DNA from 4 places in the Ureibacillus thermosphaericus genome. Region 3 is predicted to be linked to each of the others. Evidence: riboswitches for the same ligand, from Rfam matches in the RefSeq annotation. Region 3 holds a riboswitch; each other region holds the start of a gene.
The links. A riboswitch is a leader RNA that binds a small molecule or an ion and turns the genes downstream of it on or off. The one in region 3 is predicted to bind thiamine pyrophosphate.
Positions count from the first base shown of each region.

Region 1: it holds a riboswitch for thiamine pyrophosphate, as region 3 does, so the genes downstream of both, thiM (hydroxyethylthiazole kinase) here and tenA (thiaminase II) in region 3, are expected to answer to the same signal.
Region 2: it holds a riboswitch for thiamine pyrophosphate, as region 3 does, so the genes downstream of both, UtA1_RS04210 (LuxE/PaaK family acyltransferase) here and tenA (thiaminase II) in region 3, are expected to answer to the same signal.
Region 4: it holds a riboswitch for thiamine pyrophosphate, as region 3 does, so the genes downstream of both, thiT (energy-coupled thiamine transporter ThiT) here and tenA (thiaminase II) in region 3, are expected to answer to the same signal.

Region 1 covers NZ_AP018335.1:2,288,800-2,294,274, reverse strand. The annotation lists gene thiD (bifunctional hydroxymethylpyrimidine kinase/phosphomethylpyrimidine kinase) at 1-249, opposite strand, end outside; gene thiM (hydroxyethylthiazole kinase) at 252-998, opposite strand; TPP riboswitch at 1,078-1,179, opposite strand; TPP riboswitch at 1,244-1,346, opposite strand; gene UtA1_RS11035 (reverse transcriptase-like protein) at 1,486-2,139, opposite strand; gene UtA1_RS11030 (carbonic anhydrase) at 2,953-3,747, opposite strand; gene UtA1_RS11025 (YqhG family protein) at 3,974-4,738, opposite strand; gene UtA1_RS11020 (DEAD/DEAH box helicase) at 4,780-5,475, opposite strand, start outside.
Region 2 covers NZ_AP018335.1:869,524-874,998, reverse strand. The annotation lists gene UtA1_RS04235 (MFS transporter) at 1-585, opposite strand, end outside; gene erm (23S ribosomal RNA methyltransferase Erm) at 1,287-2,147, opposite strand; gene UtA1_RS04220 (GNAT family N-acetyltransferase) at 2,766-3,287, opposite strand; gene UtA1_RS04215 (MarR family winged helix-turn-helix transcriptional regulator) at 3,308-3,760, opposite strand; TPP riboswitch at 3,928-4,039, shown strand; gene UtA1_RS04210 (LuxE/PaaK family acyltransferase) at 4,093-5,181, shown strand; gene UtA1_RS04205 (acyl-CoA reductase) at 5,178-5,475, shown strand, end outside.
Region 3 covers NZ_AP018335.1:384,504-389,978, forward strand. The annotation lists gene UtA1_RS01825 (YfbR-like 5'-deoxynucleotidase) at 1-527, shown strand, start outside; RNA gene ssrS (6S RNA) at 664-854, shown strand; gene UtA1_RS01835 (ThiF family adenylyltransferase) at 1,045-2,058, opposite strand; gene UtA1_RS01840 (thiazole synthase) at 2,055-2,819, opposite strand; gene thiS (sulfur carrier protein ThiS) at 2,822-3,025, opposite strand; gene tenI (thiazole tautomerase TenI) at 3,028-3,630, opposite strand; gene tenA (thiaminase II) at 3,646-4,332, opposite strand; TPP riboswitch at 4,431-4,536, opposite strand; gene UtA1_RS01860 (IS4 family transposase) at 4,770-5,475, opposite strand, start outside.
Region 4 covers NZ_AP018335.1:3,429,651-3,435,125, forward strand. The annotation lists gene UtA1_RS16595 (IS110 family RNA-guided transposase) at 140-1,279, opposite strand; gene map (type I methionyl aminopeptidase) at 1,556-2,308, opposite strand; gene UtA1_RS16605 (acyltransferase family protein) at 2,527-3,522, shown strand; gene thiT (energy-coupled thiamine transporter ThiT) at 3,609-4,169, opposite strand; TPP riboswitch at 4,264-4,369, opposite strand; gene UtA1_RS16615 (AAA family ATPase) at 4,434-5,475, opposite strand, start outside.

The sequences.
Region 1 (5,475 bases), 1.6 Mb from region 3:
ATCTGCAGAAAATAACATACCTGTTTTTAATGCTTTCACTTCAAAATCTTGTAAAACTGTATTCAATTGTTGTTCCACAAATTCAGACGTTGCAGGATAAATACCTTCTACGCCTAATGTATTTTGAGCAGTCAATGCGGTAATGACAGATGTACCAAAAACATTTAGCTCCTGAAATGTTTTTAAATCCGCTTGAATGCCAGCTCCCCCGCCGCTATCTGAACCAGCAATTGTCAAGACAATATTCACAGTTATTCACCTCTTGAAATTTGATGTAATCCATTTAATATTTCAACTTGGAAGGAACCAAGGTATTTTTCTTTCGAAGCATTTTCAGCGACTTTTTTATAGTCAGCTAATACATTTCGAATATTTTCAAGTTTTCCTCCATCCAACGTTAATGCTGCAGCACAAATAGCACTTAATAAACAACCTGTTCCTGTAACTTGAGTCATTAACTCATGGCCACCACTAACTGGATAGTGTTCTATACCGTCAGTCACGAAATCTTCTTTTCCAGATACAGCGACAATTGCACCATACTTTTGAGCAGTTTCCTTAGCAACAAGGGTAATATCCATTTCTCCTTCTCCACTATCAACTCCTTTTGCTTGCCAATTAATTCCCGCAATTGCTGCTAATTCTCCAGCATTACATCGGATTAAATCAAATTTAATCTCTTTTAATAAATTTTTTGTAATTTCTTTACGATATGTTGTAGCCCCCGCCCCGACAGGATCAAGCACGACAGGAATGTTTAGTTCATTTGCTTTTTTGCCAGCTAATATCATTGCTTCTACTGAATTTTTATTTAATGTACCAATATTAATTAATAATCCGTTTGCAATAGCGACCATGTCTTCTACATCCAATGGCTCATCTGACATAACTGGTGAAGCTCCAATTGCAAGCAAACCATTTGCAGTAAAATTCGTTACAACGGTATTTGTAATACAATGAATTAATGGATTTTTTTTTCTTATTTTGATTAAGCTCATATATATCCTCCTATAATTGTAAAAATTTATGTAAAGAAAAAAGCTCCTTTGCACGGCGCAAAAGAGCTTTGAAAATAGAACACAATCTTTCATTGCTCCCTACGGCAGTGCTAACTGCATCAGGTTCTAAGGGTTAGGTGATATCACCTTCTCAGGCACTTGGCCACCCCTGCAATTATCATATGAAATAAAAAAACTCTCCAAGTTTGGAGAGCAACAATACACATAATCATAATAAAATTCATACGATAAGGTATTTTGCTCCCTACGGCAGTACTAGCTGCATCAGGTTCTAAGGGTTAGGTGATATCACCTTCTCAGGCACTTAGGCCACCCCTGCAAAATTTAATAATTTTTTTGTTGTTATGAAAATTATAACACATTTTCATTTTATTTTTTCAAATAATTTAATAGAATTTAAAAAGATTGCTAGATAAAACAGCTAAATCACTTAAATTCTAGATTGAATGTCACAAGTTTTTCTCGATTAATCTAACTCTATTTTTCCTTCAATTATGGTATTATTCAATGCTTGAGTTGCTAATCGATCGACTTCTTCATTCCCTTTTCGCGAAACTAATTTAAATTCAGATTTGATTCCTAGTTGATTTAATTTTTCATCAATTTTATTCGCCCAATTTGTTAATTCTTTTTCATAAATAGGCCATTCTCCACTCATTTGATTAATAACAACCTGTGAATCACCAATGAATCGAACAGTTTGATGATGAACGCCTATCATTTCTAACTCTAGAATACTTCCGTATAAAGCCGCATATTCCGCTTCATTATTAGATTTTAAGCCAAGTTGCATTAAATTTTTTCTAGTTCGATAAGATTTTCCGTTTTGTTCAAAATATATGGCAAATCCTAAACCGGCTTTTTGACTTTCTAAATCATAACCACCATCAAAATACACTGTCACATTGGATGGCTCAGTTTCGATTTCCTTTAAATATTTTTTTATTTCTTTAACAGACCATGTACTGTCATATTGATCAATAAAGGTCATATGTTTTACTTTTCCGGTTTTCTTTAATTCTTCTGCAATCAATAGGGCTTGAACTGGCGGCATTTCATCTGATCGAAAAGTTGTTTCCAATCCTTTATGATGATACGTCCATTCAATGGTTATTTTCATGAATATAACCTCCCTGTTCCTGTTTACTTCAACAATTCGATATGTGCACTAATGTAGGCTTTGGTTTTTAATTTTTTTTATGAAATGTAATCGAACATAACGAAACTTCAATCGCTTAATTCGATTATACATGATACGAAAAGATGAGCGGATGTTTGAATAATCTTCAATGAAATCGAGAATGACATGTTCAATCATAATGAAGAACCATAATGTAAGGAAAAGAACAAGGATTACACCATCAAATAATTTTGTGACTATCAAGTAATATGAATAGAAGAAGTATTTAATCGTTATAAAGATGAAGCTAACTGTGATGATAACTATTGGAATATATCGAAACAACAAAGTTTTTTTTGTGAAAACCATAAGGAGAAAACTTACAATACAACAAATCAAGACAAATATTACAGTTAACATATTAATAATCATTCAATTCACCTCACTATGCAACTGGATGAAGGAAATTACCACTTTTTTAGTTATTTTTTTCCTTTAATAACAAAAATATTCAATAACGTGAGGCATTTTTAAAACAGTAATCATAAAACGATTTATGAGCTTAATTAACACAAAAAGGAGCGATACCGCCCCTTTTTCTTTAACCATTTAAAAAATTCAAAATAATCAACCTGTAGAATCACTCCCTCACTTTATTACTACAGCTGATTAAAACATGAATGCTCAGAAAGTAGATGAGAAACAAATTGTTCTACAACTTTGCTGTATTGAACCATAAAATATTCAACATATTTATAAAGTGCTTTTCAATGTCAATCGTTCACATGGTTTGAGGAAATATCTTTAGGATATTTAATTGATAGTTATTTTAAAAATTTTCCTGTCATTCGTTGGTTGTATAGGTCGATTCGTATGACCGAAAACATCTCTAAACATTGTAATTTGTTCAATTGAAAATTCGATTGGCTCTTCAAATACAATCCAGTCAACCCCTTCTTTACAAGGAGGTGTCGTCAAAGAACCGGAATAGTAATACCCTTCCCTTACTTCAGGAATTAATTGTAATAAATTGAATGAATCCATTTCTTTTTCATTCATATTTTCATCTTGTATAAACTTCCATATTTCTTTAATTGCTTCGTTTTCTTCTCCAGATTTTATAAATACCGCTATTACAGCATGGTCGCCTTTTTCATTTTCGTGTACGAGATGTAATTCCATATCATAGTTTTGATTTTCGATTTGATGTTCACTTGGTAAATGGAAATGGAAGGAATGAAATTTGTATTGTTCATTATCAACCGAAATAAAACTTGTATTCGATTTCGAATATACTTTAAACTGATTTCTTTGTTTTATTAGTACAACAGGTTCCTTTTCATAATGTATGTTGATTTTTGGGGCATCTTCAAGAAGAACATTCTTGTATTCAATTTGTATAGGTGATTGCATTGTTCCTTTTTCACAAGCATGAACTTCTAATTCTTTTGAAATCTTTTTTTCTTCATCAGTATAAGAAACTTCTTTGAATGTATAGTCATTTTCTCCTGGTGATTGTTCAATAGTTGATTTTTGATAAGATAGATAACCAACTACACCAAGGCACAATGATAGCAAAAAAATCACAATATAATAGTTTAACTTCATCAATATTCCCCACCCATTTTTCCATTTTTTATTTAACTTAACCAAATAGATGATTGATTTATACTTCGGTCATGCTATATAGCACCATTCCCTTGTTTATAAACTTAATAGAGCTTGATTAAAAATACATACTTGCATGAGTGGGGAGCGGAGAGTCCAAGCCGCAAAAAAATAGTAGTACTTACCATAGCTTTGGTTAGTACTACGAAAATTAGAATGATTTCATTTATTTTAAGTAAAACAGTCCCCCGCTAACGATTTCAATTTTAATTCGAGGTTGAAATCGCTCTTCTAACGCTTTTTTCTCTATTTCATAAATTTCTGGTTTGTTTTCTACATCTTCATAAAAATGATCTAATATTTCTTGTTCCCTTTTCCATCGTTTTTTTGCCTCATCCGCCCAAGATAAATCATCATTTGCAATATAATTTTCAATTGCTGTTTCCAAACGTTCAATCGCCCTCATTGGAGAAACAATATAAGGTAGGCAATATGCGTTTTTTGGCAATTCATCCGTTAACTGCAACGCACATAATATATCTTGGAAGTCACTTTTGACGCTGCCATGAATTAAGTTAATTCCTAAAGAAAAGAGCAATTCCTTTGTTTGGTCTGTATGATAAGAAACTTTAAAATTTGCACCAATCCATGGAAATAAACTTGCTCCCTCAATATTCTCATACATTTGAACAAAACAGCCTAAGTCTTTCGTGGCTTGAAAAATTTGATGCATTCGCATCGACCCATAATGAATATATTCACCACGAATGTTTAAATTCTCTTTTTGTTTCGTAATAAAGGTTACTTTTAATGGGTTTGGCTCTCCTTTTGTACTTTCAATAAATTGCCAATAAAAAGGACGATTCATTATACGTTTATCAATATCAGCTGTTAATTGAACAGTTAAATAATCGGATGTTTCATCTTCAATTTTACAATTTGTCTCTATAAAAAATGTTCGTAAATAATGATGGATTTGTTCAGCTATCATTCTTTTGCTCCTCCCAATTCGAGAAGTTTGCATTGGAAAATTTATGTGAAGCCTAACTGATCTTCTAACCCGAAATCTTCAAAATGGAAATTTGGCACAAAACTTGGAGAATTGTATATTGGCTCTTCCACTTTGTTTGATAAGATATCATCTATTTCTCCCACAACTTTTTCAAAGACATCGATTTTATTTGTTAATAAGTCGATGATGCGATCTTCAATTGTATTTTGAATAGCTAAATTGTAAATATATACATCTGATTGTTGACCAAAACGGTGTACCCGGCCAATTCGTTGCTCAATTTTCATGGGATTCCAAGGTAAATCAAAATTTACAACATGATGGCAAAATTGAAGGTTAATCCCCTCGCCACCTGATTCTGTTGCTATTAATACGTCAGCGTAATCTTTGAATAATTGCCTCATCCAATCTCGCTTATTTTTACTAAACTTTCCGTTAAACAACACACTTTTAATTCCTTTTTGATATAAATACCATTGTAAATAGTGTTGTGTTGCTCTATATTCGGTAAAAATAATGACTTTATCTTTTGCCTTTTGAATAATTTCATAAGTTTTTTCTGCTTTTGAATTGATTTCTAAATTGGACATTTTCTCTATAATTTCTTCTATATAATCTATTTCATCTCTACTTTGCATCTTCTCTTTCATTTTCACTAATGTTAAATATGCTGCTTCTTTACTCGAGCACATTTCTTTTAATAGTGTTGTCATAGC
Region 2 (5,475 bases), 490 kb from region 3:
TCCAGAAGTAGCAGTGTGAGCTGATTTTTTGACTTGTTGATTTACAAATAACCACCAGATAACTGCAGCTACAAATGCTATAATTGCCCAAAATGCAAGGGAAGTTTGCCAGGAGTTAAAGCTATTCTCTAGCGATGTAGAGAGTGCAGAACTAATTGCTGCCCCCAAAGTCAGAGCTACGGTATATACTGAAACCATAAAAGGTACTTGATTAGGAAAATGCTCTTTAATGAAACCAGACAACAGTGGACCTATCAAAGCGATACCGATACCTGCAATTATAGCTGTTGTTACTAGAAATGATACAGAATCTGTGAACAAACGAATAACAGTACCAACTCCAATAATTAAAAGCGATAAGCCGATTACCCGTTCAATTCCCCATTTTCCCCCAGCTTTCACGGCGATTGGAGAAAAAAGACCCATACAAAGCACTGGAATGGCAGTCAACAAACTTGCGACAGCTGCACTCATTCCAAGATCTGTTCTAATGCTCTCTAGTAAAGGGGCGATTGAGTTAATAGCTGGACGTAGATTTAGCGAAGCCATAAATAAAGCGATAATTAATAAGACACTTTTTTTCATCTAATATCCCAACTTTCTTTATGCTTTAATTAGATTCATTCAAAAAAGTACCGTTTCTATAATCTTCACATACTTGTTGAATATCTTCTTATTCATAACGAATGGGCTCCTGCCAAAAACAAGTTCACCATGTCGTTCCCAAGGACCCGATTCGATAATCTTTTGTTGCAAGTTTTGTTTTAAATCCCTCCATTAAATTGTTTTGTTCAACGAAATCCATTATGCCAATGAAGTATGAAAGTGATAAGTAGGCACTTTAATGTGGTTTAGTTTCTTTGAAGATACTATTGGAGATGTAGCAAGGTTAAGACTATAAAATTTAATATTTACTTCCCTCTTTTCTCCGTTCTGGCTTGTATCAAATATTCTGTTAATGTTATTAAATTCTTCCATTTAATTAATAGAAAAGAAGTTGATACTTAACTGGCTTAAATATAATAAAAAAGGAGAATCCTTCTTTTACTTTTGTACATGATGAATGTAATGGATATCCTGAAAGTTTTTTAAAACCTAAAAAAATATAAACCCATGAAATTTTGCAATGTGCAAAACTTCATGGGCTATTTTTCTATTTAGGAGGATTTTATCCTAACATCTGCTTCAATTTCCATTCTAAATACATCTTGTTATTCAGATTTTATTGTTTAGTATGAGGTAAAGTAATTAGATTACCTTCAATTATAATGTTTATATTCCTTCATTTATCGTTTAGAATTTTTCCATTTGATTAATTTCCGCTTGTCTAATTTAGGCCATCTGTGTTTTGGAACATATTTTACCATCGTTTCAAACAACATACCCCATTGCTCTATTGATAGGATGCCAACTGGCGTTTCACTTTTTATGCCCAAACTTCTTTTAACCCTTTTGATTTGCTGTGCTGTAAAAATGCCCCTTAATGCAAAGTCAATTGGCATCTGCGGGTTTTGCAATACATAGTCTGCGAATCCCCAAAAAATGAAATAATCTTTATAAGGAACTTTTGGATTTACTTTTCTTTTTATCGTAATCAGTGCCGAATCTACTTTTGGTTGGGGAGAAAAGTTTTTCTTAGAAATTTCTTTTACGTATCGAATATCAAACCACATTCTCCAAGCAATGATATATGGATCCTTCACAAATTGAGAGGTGAATCTTTTTGCCGCTCCCTTTTCCATTACTATTGCTCCTCTCTGAAATCCACTTATCGGATGATTCAATAACATCTTCATAATGGGCGTCGTAATCGAATAGGGAATATTCGAAACAACGATAAAAGGTTCTTTCGGCAATTGAATTTGTAATATATCGTGATGAATGATTTTAACATTACCGGTTTCAGCAAATTTCTCTTTTAATAAACTTACAAATTTTCCTTCATATTCTATAGCCAGTATCCCCCTTGCTTTTTTACTTAACACCGACGTCAATGCACCTTTTCCAGCACCAAACTCTAAAACTAAATCATGTCGAGTTACATTTGCAATTTCTACTATTTCATTTATTAATTTCTTATTATGCATTAAATGTTGTCCTAAAAAATTGGGTGGTTCACTTCTTCGATGTTTACGATTTTTAGTCATTAATTCTTCTTCCTTTCTAAAAAAATCACAAGCATCTGCTTGCGATTTAGAGCAAATGGAAGAAGATCCGCCCTCATTAGTTTGGAATAACATATTGACAAGATAGGCATCAAAAAAGGACTTGTACTTAGGTGTAGTACAAATCTATCGAAAGAAAGTGAAATTCCTTAATAATAGAAAAAAGGCAGAAATAATCTGCCTTCGGAAATGACGTTATTAACCCATTAATTAATATCAACCATAAATAGTGATATTACAAAAATGTGGTTCAAAAATGAAAAATGAAGATTATTAAAAAAGGACAGACTACTCCCATTTACTCTGCCGTTCACAAGCAGAGCCTTTGAACATATTCAATTCATTAGTTCAAAGTTGGGAAACGTAGTCTCATTGAGTGTGTCACTTTTTTAATAATCCTCCTTTAATGATGAATACAAAAACAGTATATTGGTCCTGAATCAAATTGTCAAATGGAACTATTGGGGACAGTCTATGTGTTCGAACCTAATGATAAATATGATTTGTTTGACGAATGCGAAAGTTTATTAACTGAATCATGAAATATAGAATCATAAGAAATGAAATTTATATGCCAATATTTCAGTATATACATGCTAATCAACCTTCCAATGTTTTGATCATAATCAAGTCAGTCTGCTCTTCATCCCCCATATAAAAGGAATGAGATTCTTTTTGAACAAATCCCATTTTCTTATAAAAACCAATTGCATTTTCGTTCTTTTCCCAAACCCCAAGCCAAATTTTCTTTTTATTCCATTCCTTTGCAACTTCAATCGCTTTATTTAGCAAGGCTTTTCCAAGTCCATGCTTCTGAAATTTCTCTCGAATATAAATTCTTTCAATTTCAAGGAATTCATCGCCCATTTTTTCCGTCTGAGCATCATCACTATTGACTTTTAAGTAACCCGCCAATTCATTTTGGTAATAGACAAAGAAAAATTGTGAATGAATATTGGATAGCTCTTTCTCTAATTGTTTTATATTAAATGCCTTTTCTAAATATACTTTCATATTTTCAGGTGAATTTTGATCTTTAAATGTGTAATAAAACGTTTCAATGCCCACTTCTTGTAATGTGTGCAAATCTTCAAGGGTACATGTTTTTATTTTAATTGTCATAGTGAACATCTCTCCTCATATCAATAATTTCGTTTGTTTCCCTTCTTAACGTATTCCCAATCTTTTTCAACATTTTTTCTTACCCGCTCTAAAAGATTGAATAATGTTTCCACTTCTGCTTCAGATAATCCTTGTAAAGCTACAGCGTTAGAATGATCATGTTCTCTTATTAAAAACGGATAAACATTATTGCCTTTCTCGGTCGCATAGAGTTTCTTAATTTTTTTATTTTGTGGATCCTCTCGCTTTTCAACAAATCCGTTCATTTCTAGTTTTTTTATGGCGCGTGATGCAGTTGTCCGATCCACTTTGATCATTTCAGCCAACTTTTCTTGAATAATTCCCGGGTTCTCACATATTCGTACAAGGTACAAATACTGACCTTTTGTTAAGTCATATTCTTTAAACTCGATATTACTGATTGAATCTAGTGCTCGTGCTATCATCCCAATTTCACGAAGAACTTCTTTCATAATGAACTCCTTCATTTTTATTGCAAATGCAATATTTTTAATTCATTTTAATCAAACTTTGTTGCATTTGCAACAAAAAATAATTGAATATCTACATAATTTTAGGGTGATAATTCAAAAGAATTTGCAATCTTTCATAAGAATAAGTAGACTTTATATTGAAATTGAATATATTAACCGGGGGCTTGCGGAAGCAGGCTGAGAGTACGACTAATCCGTCGTTGACCGTTTGAACCTGATTTGGGTAATGCCAGCGCAGGGAGTGTAGTAAGTCGAATTATGCACTTTGCTTAGGCAGAGTGCATTTTATTTTGCGGAAAGGGTGAAAACCGATGACTCAGCAACGAGAAATCATAGAGGAACTTTCTCAATTTATCAAAAAGAATCAAGCTTCAGAAGAAGAGTTTAATAGCTTGGCTTTACATATTTTTAATTATCAATACAAACATAATCTCCCCTATCAAACATTTTGCCGCCAAAAAGGAAAGACACCGCGGCTTGTGAAAAATTGGCGAGACATTCCTTATGTGCCGATGAATGCCTTTAAAGAGGTTCCATTGACATGTACAAATCCAGAGGCAGCAGTCAGAGTCTTTATGACAAGCGGAACAACCCAAGGAAAACAAGGCAAACACTATCATTCCACTCTCGAAATCAGGGAACTTTCCATGATCATCAACTTTAAAGAACGGTTTATGAAAGAAACAGATCGCATTCGCATGGGAATTTTGTTTCCAACTGAAGAGGAAATGCCGCACTCATCCTTAGCCCATTATTTAGCCCTAGTCATGAAAGAGTTTGGCACAGAGGACAGCTGCTATTTATTAAAAGAGAACGGCTTACATATGGAAAAAATCATCAGTGAGCTGGAACATGCCGAAAAAACAGGCGAACCATATGCGTTACTCGGAGCAAGCTTTAGTTTTGTTCATTTGTTTGAGGAATTGGAGCGTTTAGGAAAAACGTTTAATCTGCCTAGGGGGAGCAAAATTCTTGATACTGGTGGTTATAAAAATAAATCCAAGGAATTGGATTTAAATGAATTTTATCAGTTGCTTGAAAGATATTTCGGTGTGGAAAGAATCAATTGCATCAATATGTACGGGATTACGGAGTTAAGTACACAATTTTATGATAATGGCAATGAGGTCGTTCCATCTGTGAAGACAGGACCTAGTTGGATTCGTACGAGAGTCATCAATCCATTAACAGGTGAAGAGGTTGCAGAAGGAGAACGTGGCGTTTTAGTTCATTATGATTTAGCCAACTTCAATTCCGTATTGGCGGTTGCTACTGAAGATGTAGGAATGGCGGTTGATGAAGGATTTTATCTGTTCGGTAGAGTTCAAGGGGCCGAGGCAAGGGGATGCTCGCTAGCGGTAGAAGAATTTATTCAAATGGCGAAAGGAACAGCACAATGAGAATAACGGCTGGGTATATTCCAAATATCGGAGAATCGAAATTTGATAAGAAAATCCTGAAGTTTCAGGATTTAGAAGTGGAACTGCCTCTCCTTACATTAGAGCAAATGCAGAGGGTCATTGACACGGTGAAAAGAGAAAGTGCGGAAATCTTAAAATCACTGTCGGTATCAACAGTAGTGGACATCATCGGTTATGTAACGGAACAATTTTTGGACCGCAGTTCATCTTATCGACAGCAGGCGGAAAAGTTGCTTCCGATTGTCACCGGCTATGATGAGGAGGTAATTCGCC
Region 3 (5,475 bases):
AATACGCATTGTTTTTCGGAACGCTTGAAGAAATGAATGGGGCAAAAGTCAATTGGAAATCCCTTTACGAAAAAACAATCAACCACGACTTTGCAGAAGTATTTATTGGTGACATTAAAACACCGGTAAAACATGCAAGCGAAGAGTTAAAACAAATGCTTGCTCACGTGGAAGAAAAAATGATGGAAAAATTCATCAAAGAAGAGATTCCACCTGAATTTCAAGAAGTTTTCTTCGAGCGAATGAAAGAGGGAAAAGATGGTACGTTAGAAGGCAGACTTCTTGAATTTGCGGATAAGCTTGATCAATTTTATGAATCATTCGCTGAACTGAAGCGAGGTAATACGGATAAAGAATTTATTATTATGTATCAACAAGCATTAACAAATCTTCTTCAAATGCCTTTAAAAGTAAGTGTCAATTATTTCCGAAATGAAATTTTAAAGGATGTCATGAAAGAAGATACGCAAATTAATATCGCCGATTTAACAAATGAAATATTGAACAAAATAAAGCCTCAAGAGTAAGGATTCTGCTATAGTGAGGCTTTTATTTTGCATCCAATTCTATCTCTAATATCCGTTACTTTTTTATATTAAATATTTGACTTTTTTATTAAAAGATACTTACTTGCACGAGGCTACATATTCAATTACTATTACATTAAAGCTGCGTTGTACGTTGAATATTAAGTTTTAACCTTTGAACTGAAAAAGGGAGTTTTAGATCGAAGGTGGAATGGCGAGCGTCACACTACGGTGAATGACGATATACAGGAAATCTTCTGCGAACACCCACTTGGTGGAGTCGTGGTTTTAAAACTTTCTATAATATTACGGCAAGGCGGCTTGCACTACAAACATTACCTTAACAATGTTTGTAAAAGAGCTCTCCGATTAGGAGGGCTTTTTAATTTATTGAAAAAAATAAGCGGAGAACCTTCCCCGCTTTCCTCTATAATAATATATTTTGATACTACTTCTACTTCGCTCATAGTTAACAGGTGTCCGTGTTTTTCCCAATGGCAAGCAACTTTCAGCACTTTTATGCTCCCACATAGCGATGATAAATTCTTTTAGCCTTTTCTTCTTCTTTCGTTCCATGAATTAATGCCCGGCCATCTTGAAAGAGAACGATTTGAACATCTTCTGCTTGGAAAGAAATTAAGTAAGGATTCGCTTTTAAGTTTTGAACAAGCGGTTGGAGTCTTTTTGAGATATGATCCAATGAAATTTGTTGTTTTTGGTGCGGTCTGATTTGCACCGTATTTCTGCCACACAACACTGCTGTTTTCAAACCTGTTTCTAATGTTAAGTAAGGATGTGTGGGATTATTCCCACATGAAGGACAATCCTCTCTTTTTAAAGAAGAAACGTCAATAATTGAATGCTCCCTTTTCCAAACATCAAAGGAAACTAGTTGTTTAGACACCTTTCCACTCACTAAGTATTTCAGGCTTTCCGCTGTTTGATAAGATGCAACGATTTGCACCGCTGGACTAATGACTCCAACGGTATCACAAGTCATACCATCGGATGGAATCACTTGAAGCAAACAATTATAACACGGTGTTTGTTTTGGCACGATCGAAACACTCATACCATAACTTCTTACAACCGCACCGTGAATCCATGGTATGCCGTGTTTCATGGCAACATCATTGATGAAAAATCTCGTTTCAAAATTATCTGTTCCATCAATGATGAGGTCCAAATCTTTTACCATCTCTTCTAATTCAATTGAAAAATCCCCAACAATCCCTTCAATTTGAATGGTTGAATTGATTGTTTGTAGATGTTTTTGTGCAGCAACAGCTTTCGGAATTTTATTTTTTGCATCTTCTTCCGTATAAAGTTGTTGACGACCGAGATTTGTCCAGTCGACGTAATCCCGGTCAATGATAGTGATTTTACCGATGCCAGCTCGAGCTAACATCTCAGCATTCGCGCAACCTAGTGCCCCTGCACCTACAATGAGTACATGGCTTTTCAGTAATTTTTTCTGTCCCTCCTCACCAATCGGAGAAAACAAAATTTGTCGCGAATATCGCTCCATTATGAAAGAATCCCTTCTGTTGGACTGGAGGCAACAGCATAGCGCTTTTTCGGAATTCTTCCTGCTTCATATCCAAGTCTTCCAGCTTCAATAGCGAGTTTCATTGCTTTTGCCATTTTAACTGGATCTTTTGCACCTGACACCGCTGAATTTAATAAAATGCCATCTGCACCTAACTCCATTGCAATCGCACAATCTGCTGGGGAACCAATTCCTGCATCGACAATGACAGGAATATTTGCCTGTTCAATGATTAGTGAAAGATTTAATGGATTGATAATACCCTGCCCAGAACCAATAGGAGAAGCTCCTGGCATGATAGCATGAACTCCCAATTCCTCCAGCTTCTTCGCTAACACTACGTCATCAGAAGTGTAAGGAAGGACAATAAATCCTTCTTCTAATAACATTTCTGATGCTCTTAATGTTTCAATAGGATCAGGGAGAAGCGTTTTATCATCCCCAATTACTTCGACTTTCACCATGTCACATAACCCTGAAGCTTTTGCGAGTTTCGCAATTCTCACTGCTTCTTCCGCTGTTTTGGCTCCTGCCGTATTCGGTAAAAGCGTGTATTTGGAAAGATCCAACATTTCTAAAAAGTTCGGTTGGGATGGTTCATAAATATTCATTCTTCTGACCGCAAAAGTTAAAATCTCTGTGCCAGATGCTTCTACCGCTTCCTTTTGAATCTCAAAATTCGGAAATTTCCCTGTACCTAACAACAATCTTGATTGAAAAACTTTATCTGCAATTTTTAACATGTTTATCCCCCTCCAACAAAATGAACAATTTCAATTTTGTCGCCATCATTCACTTGCTGCTTGCTGTACTGTTCTTTCAATACAATTTCGCCATTCTGTTCAACCACGACTATGCGATCTTGTAATTTATAAAACTTCAACAAATCTTCAACACTTTGAATACTACTTTGCACTTCTGTTTTTCGGCCATTAATGTAAAGATGCAACTTCATCCCCCTTTTTGAACAATATTTTTTAAATGGATTGCGGCTTCCTTTGGTTGACTCGATGAGAAAATGGTAGACATCACCGCAATGCCATGCACTTTTTTCTCCAGCACTTGTTCAACGTTGTCTGGCGTAATTCCACCAATCGCTATCACGGGAATCTGCAATTGTTCAACGATTTTACCTAGGGCATTCGTTCCTCTACCTGCCAATCCTTTTTTGCTGTCCGTTTCAAATACATGACCGAAAAGACAATAATCTGCCCTCGCTTCTTCAGCAGTTTTTGCTTCCTCAACGGAATGCACACTAACCCCAACTCTCATATATGGGTACGCCGTTTTTACTTTTGCTGCCGGAAGACTGTTTGCTGGAAGATGTACGTTCCGTATACCCGTAAGTAGGGCTATATCAAGCCTGTCGTTAATAACAAGCCTTTCTTTCTCCACCCCTGCATAAATAAGTTCTTCTACTAGCGCAACGATTTCTGCGGGCACTTTACTTTTCTCGCGTATATGAATGTAATCAACAACATCGGCAATGGATGTAATAATCTCTTTCAGCTCTTTAATTGATTTTTTTCCATCAGTTATGGCATGCAGTTCCAATACATTGACTTCCTTTCATGCATTGACTTTTTCATCAGTCGGCCACATTTGCCTGTTGTATGCCATGTCCCAAAACATGTATTCAAATCGTGTTGTATTTAAGAAGATTTCTTCTAGTCGTAAAAGTTCAGATTCCGGTTTTCCTTCTGCCAATTGATTAAGCAAATCGAGATTCCATTGCGCTGATTGGCCAAACTCTTCGGAACTGTACATTTTTACCCAGTCTCCATATAATCCGTGTTCTTTAGCACCCTCGATTTCAGCAAGTTCACATCCAATTTCCCAGTAGCTCCATGCACAAGCTAAATGAGCAGCTGCAAGTTCAGCGATAGAACCATTTTGTGCAACAGCTAACATATAGTGCGTATATGCAAGCGTTACCGGAGACGGTTTTGCCTCTTCCAGCTCTTTTTCCGTTATGCCAAAACGACTCGCATATTTTCTGTGCAACGCCATTTCTCCATTCATTGTGTAATAAAGCAGGTTGGCAAACACCGTCATCACTTCAAGATTTGGCGCTTTCACCGCACCTAAAGCAAACAATTTGGAATAATCGATTAAGTATAAATAGTCTTGAATCATATAAAAACGGAATTTGTCAGGGTCCAATGTGCCTGCACCTAACTCTTTCACAAACGGATGTTCATGGTTTTTTCTCCAAGTTGACCAATACTTTTCAAAGAGTCGGTCAGTAAATTTCATCATTTCTCCCTCCCTTTCAATTCACCATTAAAAAAAGCCACTTCAAATTGAAGTGGCTTAAAACCCGAAATGCAAAAAGATATAATAATAGACAATACGAGTCCCAACAACCACTTCCCTTCGCTAGCATTACCTAGTGCAGGTTCAAAGGGTTGAGGCAATGCCTCTCTCAGCTAAAATGAATTAGCACCCCTAGTGATTTATAATGCATTATTAAATTACAATCATTATTGCATGAACTCATAAAATTTTCAATAAGTTAAAATGAATATAAATTTTGTTATTTTATTCCATTAGCATTGCATAAATATAGTTAGAATTTTCTGTTAATTAATTTTTGTGAATTTGTGCCAAAAAGACAAAACCTAAAGAAAGGTGGCACTGCCCATTTGGTAAATATATACAGTTAAACCAGAGCGACAACGACAAAAGGGAGATTATGGACTGGCTCGCCCATCAAATTTTCGCAACCAAACATAAGCTGGTTTCCACAGAGCTCTCTTTAACCAACGAGTAATTCGAAGTAGAGATTTCTTACTTTTCATCTCCAATTGAATGAGAACATGTAAGCAATACGTGATAAGGGCTAAGAAAATTTGATTTTGAATAGCTGTTTCACTCATTCCATAAAAGTGCTTAATTTCTACGTGTTGCTTGAGCCATTTGAAAAAGAGTTCAATAGCCCAGCGAGATCGGTAAATATCACTTATCTCTTCTGGTTTTAAATCAAATCGGTTGGTGATGAAACGAAGTAAGTTCCCTTTTGTGTCCATAACTTCTAGTAGACGAAAGACATTTTCAGTACGATTTTGTGTGGTACCAATGTAGACCATTTTATCGGATAGAACGTGACAATCATCAGGAAGTGAAAATGTATAGACTTCACGAATGACTGCGTTTTTCTTCAGTCTTGAAACGAAGAAATAGCCATCATCTGTCATCCGATCAAAACGTTCATAGTCCACATAACCGCGGTCAAACACATACATGGCTTCTTTATCATCCACTAGGACTTCGAGTTGATTTCGGTCATGTTCTTTTGCTGTCGTAATCACTGCTTTTTCAGGATAGACGGGGTCTTTATCCATGAAAACGAGCCGTAAGTGTAGCTTTACACCAGCTTTTGTTTTACGGAATTTTGCC
Region 4 (5,475 bases), 440 kb from region 3:
AAATAATTTAATTCCACTTAGCCCATGAATAGCTTCAATCTATTGAGGGTAATATATAAATAACCTAAAAAAGACAATAAGAAAGCAGAGCTACCTAATGGAAGGTAACTTTGTTTAAACTTATTCTTCTTTGGTTATACTAATTAATTAAAGGTTCTTTATAAGGCTCCTTATTAATTAGCATGGAGTAAATGATTCGAAGCATTCGATGCGATATGGCAACGAGTGCTTTTTTCTTTCCTCTTCTTGCAGCAATCGACCAATATTTAGCAGCTAACCAACGATTCCTACTTCTAGAGATTGCCCATGCTACTTCGCACAGTACAGTTTTGATATGAGGATTCCCTTTAGTCGTTTTAGTTGACTTTCGTTTTCCTGCACTTTCATGATTTCCTGGAGCAACTCCGGCCCAAGACGCTAAGTGTTGAGAGGTAGGAAATTGTTCCATGTTCACCCCAATCTCTGCAATAATAATTGCTGCGGAATCCTTTTTAATACCCGGAATCGTTAGTAATAACTCCACTTCTTCTTTATAATTCTTCAGAATTTCATCTATTCTTTCCTCGATTTGGCTGATTAATGATTCTAAATAAACGATGTGTTGCCAAGATTGTTTGATTAGAAAGATTTGATGATCGTTTAAAGTACCGAATAAAGAGTCTGTAATCATTTGTTTTTTGTGCTTCATTCTTCCGTGAATACTATTTTCTACATCAATGGAATCAACATATCCATTTTGAATTAATTTGGATAGAAGTTTTCTTCCAGAAACACCAAACACATCTGAAATAACTGAATTTAGTTTAACATTTGAGCATTCTAATACTTTCAGAATCCTATTTTTTTCTGAAGTCAAATGGCCAATCCATTTTTTACGAAGCCGAGTTAAATCACGAAGGCTTCGTATATCTTCTGGTGGAACAAAACTTTTTTCAATCAGTCCATAACGCAATAACTTCGCAATCCACTCTGCATCCGAAACATCTGTTTTTCTTCCAGGGACATTCTTGATTCTTTGAGCATTCGCTAATGTAATATCAAAGTAATCCTCCAAAATGTTATAAACAGGTTTCCAATAAACTCCAGTACTCTCCATCGCAATGTGCGTAATGCCATGGTTTTCCAACCACTTTAGTAAACGAAAGAGATCCTTTGTTAAAGTGGGGAAAGTTTCTGTTTCAATGAATAATTCATCGTCCTGTTCGCCAATCATGACACAAGCAACAATTGTTTCAGCATGTACATCTAATCCTGCACAACGTGTCATCAGTACATCCAATATAATCCCTCCCATAAAGTAGATTCACAAACAGCGAGTGAATTTGAAATATAAGCATTTTTCTGTACGTAGTCATCATTCCAAATGAATGAGCTAACAATGGGTTGTTCACCAAATCCACTCAAACAGTTTTTTATTCAGGGTATCATCCACCATAAAAGCCTACGTATTGTTAACTGTTTGTGTTATCTACATTATGGGAAAGAAATATCCATTTTCATGCCAGGGTTGTGAATGAAAATTCATGATTGTTTTTTATGAAATAAAAGCGAATGATTATTCATTAATTTGCGTGATAATTATTGGCTTATCTTTTGTCACAACAATTGTATGTTCAACTTGTGCAACGAGTGATTTGTCAGGTGTAATAAATGTCCATCCATCCCCAGCTTCAATTATATGATCTGCCTTTTCAGAAATGAATGGCTCAACCGCAAGAACCATCCCTTCTTTCAAAATAGTTCCATCCCATGCATCATAGTAATTTAATATGTGTTGTGGGTCTTCATGCAAAGAACGCCCTACTCCATGCCCCGTTAAATTCATAATGACTTTTAATCCATGATCTTTTGCTTCTCGTTCAACGGCTTTCCCAATTTGATTTAATTTAGAGCCTGCTTTCACTTTTGTCATTGCTCGTTCGAAGGCAGACTTAGCAACACGGCAAAGTTTTTCTTTGTCTTCATACCCTTCTCCTACAACAAAAGAAATGCCTGTATCGGCAAAATAACCATCTAATGATCCTGAAACATCAATATTGACTAAGTCACCTTCTCGAATGACTTTATTGCCTGGAATACCGTGTGCAACTTCGTGATTGACGCTAATACATGTATATCCCGGGAAATCATATTCACCTTTTGGGCCAGAAATTGCTCCTGCTTCAGCAAACATGCGGCCGGCAATCTCATCCAACTCTTTCGTTGTGATGCCTGGTTTAGTCGCCGCTTTCATCGCATCCCGAATTTCCGCGCAAATGCGCCCAATTTTTTTTAACGCTTCAAATTCTTCTTGTGTTTTTACAATCATGTAAAAGTTCCTTTCTTCTATACAATTTCTTTTTATAATATAACATACTCTATAAAGTTTTTCGGAAATCCAAATTTAAATTTAGGAATGTACTACACAATATGATATATGATTTTACTCAAGAAATGATAGAATATATAATGAAAATTTTATTTAGACCTCCAAAGGTATTTTAATCATGTTATAATCAAACATTATAAACATTAGGAGTTTTATCATTGCGAATTAAAGAGTGGGATTTATTAAGAGTTATTGCATGTTTATCAATTTTACTATTACATTCAACTACTTTTTATAACCTAGAATCAGGTCTTTCTGAAAATTCAGTAGTGGTTCATTATATCCGAATACTTCTATGTTATGCTACACCGACATTTATTTTACTATCCATCATCATTCTTGCAGCAAAATATAAAGATGGAATCCCACAATCGTTTTGGTCAAAACGGCTTCAATTCATTTTACTTCCATATATATTTTGGGCTTTTATTGATGCCCTTGTCATTGAATATAACTACCAAAATGGTCTAATTTGGCAAACCTTTTATAACAATATCGTTCTAGGTGAATTTGTAGGTTGGTTTGTTTTAGTTATTCTTCAATTGTATCTATTTTTTTGGCTAATGATTAAATTTCAATGGCCATCTTTTGTCGTGTTACCTTTATGTGCATTGTTGTATTTTCTGCAGCATCGAATTTTTGATTTACCATATCCATTCTTTCAAGAAAATATGAAGTATGAAAAATTGTATGGAACAGCTTGGTTCGTTTATTTTGTAATCGCATTCATAATCGGTGCAAATTATGAAAAAATTCAGCCACTATTGAAAAAATATCGCATTTTCACTGTAATTTTCACGGCACTATCAGCTCTTTATATTTGGTATGGCTATAAATTCGGTATGGTTGAAATACATTCTAGAAGGATGGATTTGATTCCTTTTGTCGTTGGAATAACAAGCATGATCTTAGCCTATGGACAACTGATTCCATCTTTTAAAATTATTCGAATTATTAGTAAGTATGCATTTATAATTTATTTAATTCATTGGAACATACTATCATTAACCGCAAAGTACTTTGTATCATTTTTCAACAATGGTTATCTAGCAATTTTAGCAATGATGATATCAACGGTAATCGTTGCCATTACCATTTCAAAATGCATTTCGTATTTACCTTTTGGGAAATGGATTGTAGGTAAAATTAGATAAACGTATAAAAATTTATCCATAAAAAAGCGAATTAGGAAAACAATATTGTCTCCCAATTCGCTTTTTATTTTAATTCAGAATTGTAATCAATTTTCTTTTTTTATCAATCTTGGGCTTGCAGTAAAGATGAGCACCGCTGCAACTGCAGTTAAAATAATAGCCGGAACCATATATGAACCATTATACCCGATAGAATAAATCCAGGCATTTTGATCGCCTGCATATTCTTTGAAGAAAATAGCTCCTGCAAGTGTATGACAAATAAAGCGCAACAAACCGCCAATAATTGTTCCGATGATAACAAATAATGCAATTTTATTTTTACGATTTTCTGATACTCCATCTAACACTTGTTTACGAACAATTGCCGCAAATCCTACGAAAGTAAATGCAAAAACATAATCAAGCAATGCTTGAGCCCAATGGACAATATAAGGATTAATTGTCATGTTCAATAATCCTACAATCAATCCAGTCATAAGTCCTGCAGATAGTCCCCAACGAATAGCGATTAAAATAATAGGCAGCATAACTAAACTAACGGATCCACCCTGCGCCCAAATAGAAAATTTCAATTGGTCTAACACATAACCAATTGCAGCAAAAATCGCAATTTCAACCATCCATAATAATTTTTGGTTTCTCATTCAATTATCTCCTTTCTCTTCGTTTATAGAACTTGAGAGAAGGATAGAAAACTACAAAATAAAAAACGTCCGGACAGAGCCGAGACGTCTTTGTTTCGGTTTCTATCCACATCCCTACGCAAGTACTAACTTACAGGTTCTAAGGGTTAGTGCATCCGGCACACTCTCAGCTGACTTCATCAGCACCCCTTGTGGTACAAATCTTATATTCTATTGGGAATAATGTCATTTTATCAAATTATATGAAGATTGCAACCTCATTATTTACTTTAATATAATGGATGTTTTACTATAGCCCTCTTTTAATTTTTCTACTTGTAATATAGCAGGCATTGCCGATTTTAATTCCTCCACATGAGAAATAACCCCTATCATTCGGCCGGATTTTTGTAGTTCAATGAGCGTATCAATTGCTTTCATCAACGATTCTTCATCAAGGGAGCCAAAACCTTCATCAATAAACATTGTTTCGATTTGAACATTTCCTTGGAAGCTTTGAATCACATCCGCCATTCCTAGTGCTAAACTTAACGAAGCATTAAATTTCTCTCCGCCAGATAAAGTTTTTACATCTCTTGCTTGTCCAGTGTATGCATCATATACATCTAATCCTAATCCACTTTGCCTACCGTAGGACTCCAATCGGTCAGAAACTTGCAAATAATATTGACCGTTCGATAAATTTTTCAAGCGAAGATTGCTTGCTTCTGTAATGAGCTCTAAATACCCCATTTGTACATAGCGTTCAAAGGAAATTTTTTTGCTGTTGTGTCCACGAAGTAAATTATATAAATCTATGATTTGATTCGATTTTTCTTCCATTTGAAATATATTATTGGCAAGTCTTTCAAGCTTCTCTGCAAAGTCGATGCAATGTTTTTCACAGGCTTTCGAATAGTTTAATTCATCTAACGCTTTTTCATAATTAAACTGCAACGCTTCCAATTCTTTTTCAGCTTCTGTTAAATCGACCTTTTCTTTATCTTTTAATTTTTCTGCTTCCTCTTTCACTTGCACTTGTAAAGAATGAAGCTCCTTTGAATAATTATCATATTGCATTTGTAAAGCTTCAATTTCCTGTTCTGGACGTCTAGCAAGTAGAAAATCTTCCGTCGATGTAAACCTTGCTTGTAGAAGAGCTGAATGGAAATTTTCCTTTGATTGTTGACATTTTACTTGAATATGTTTCACTTGTTCAGTTATTTGTTTAAATGCCTCTTCATTCATTACAACTTGTTTGTTAGCTTCCTGATACTGCTTTTGGGCTGTTTCCCAAGATTGTTTTAATTGTTGCTTATTGCTGATT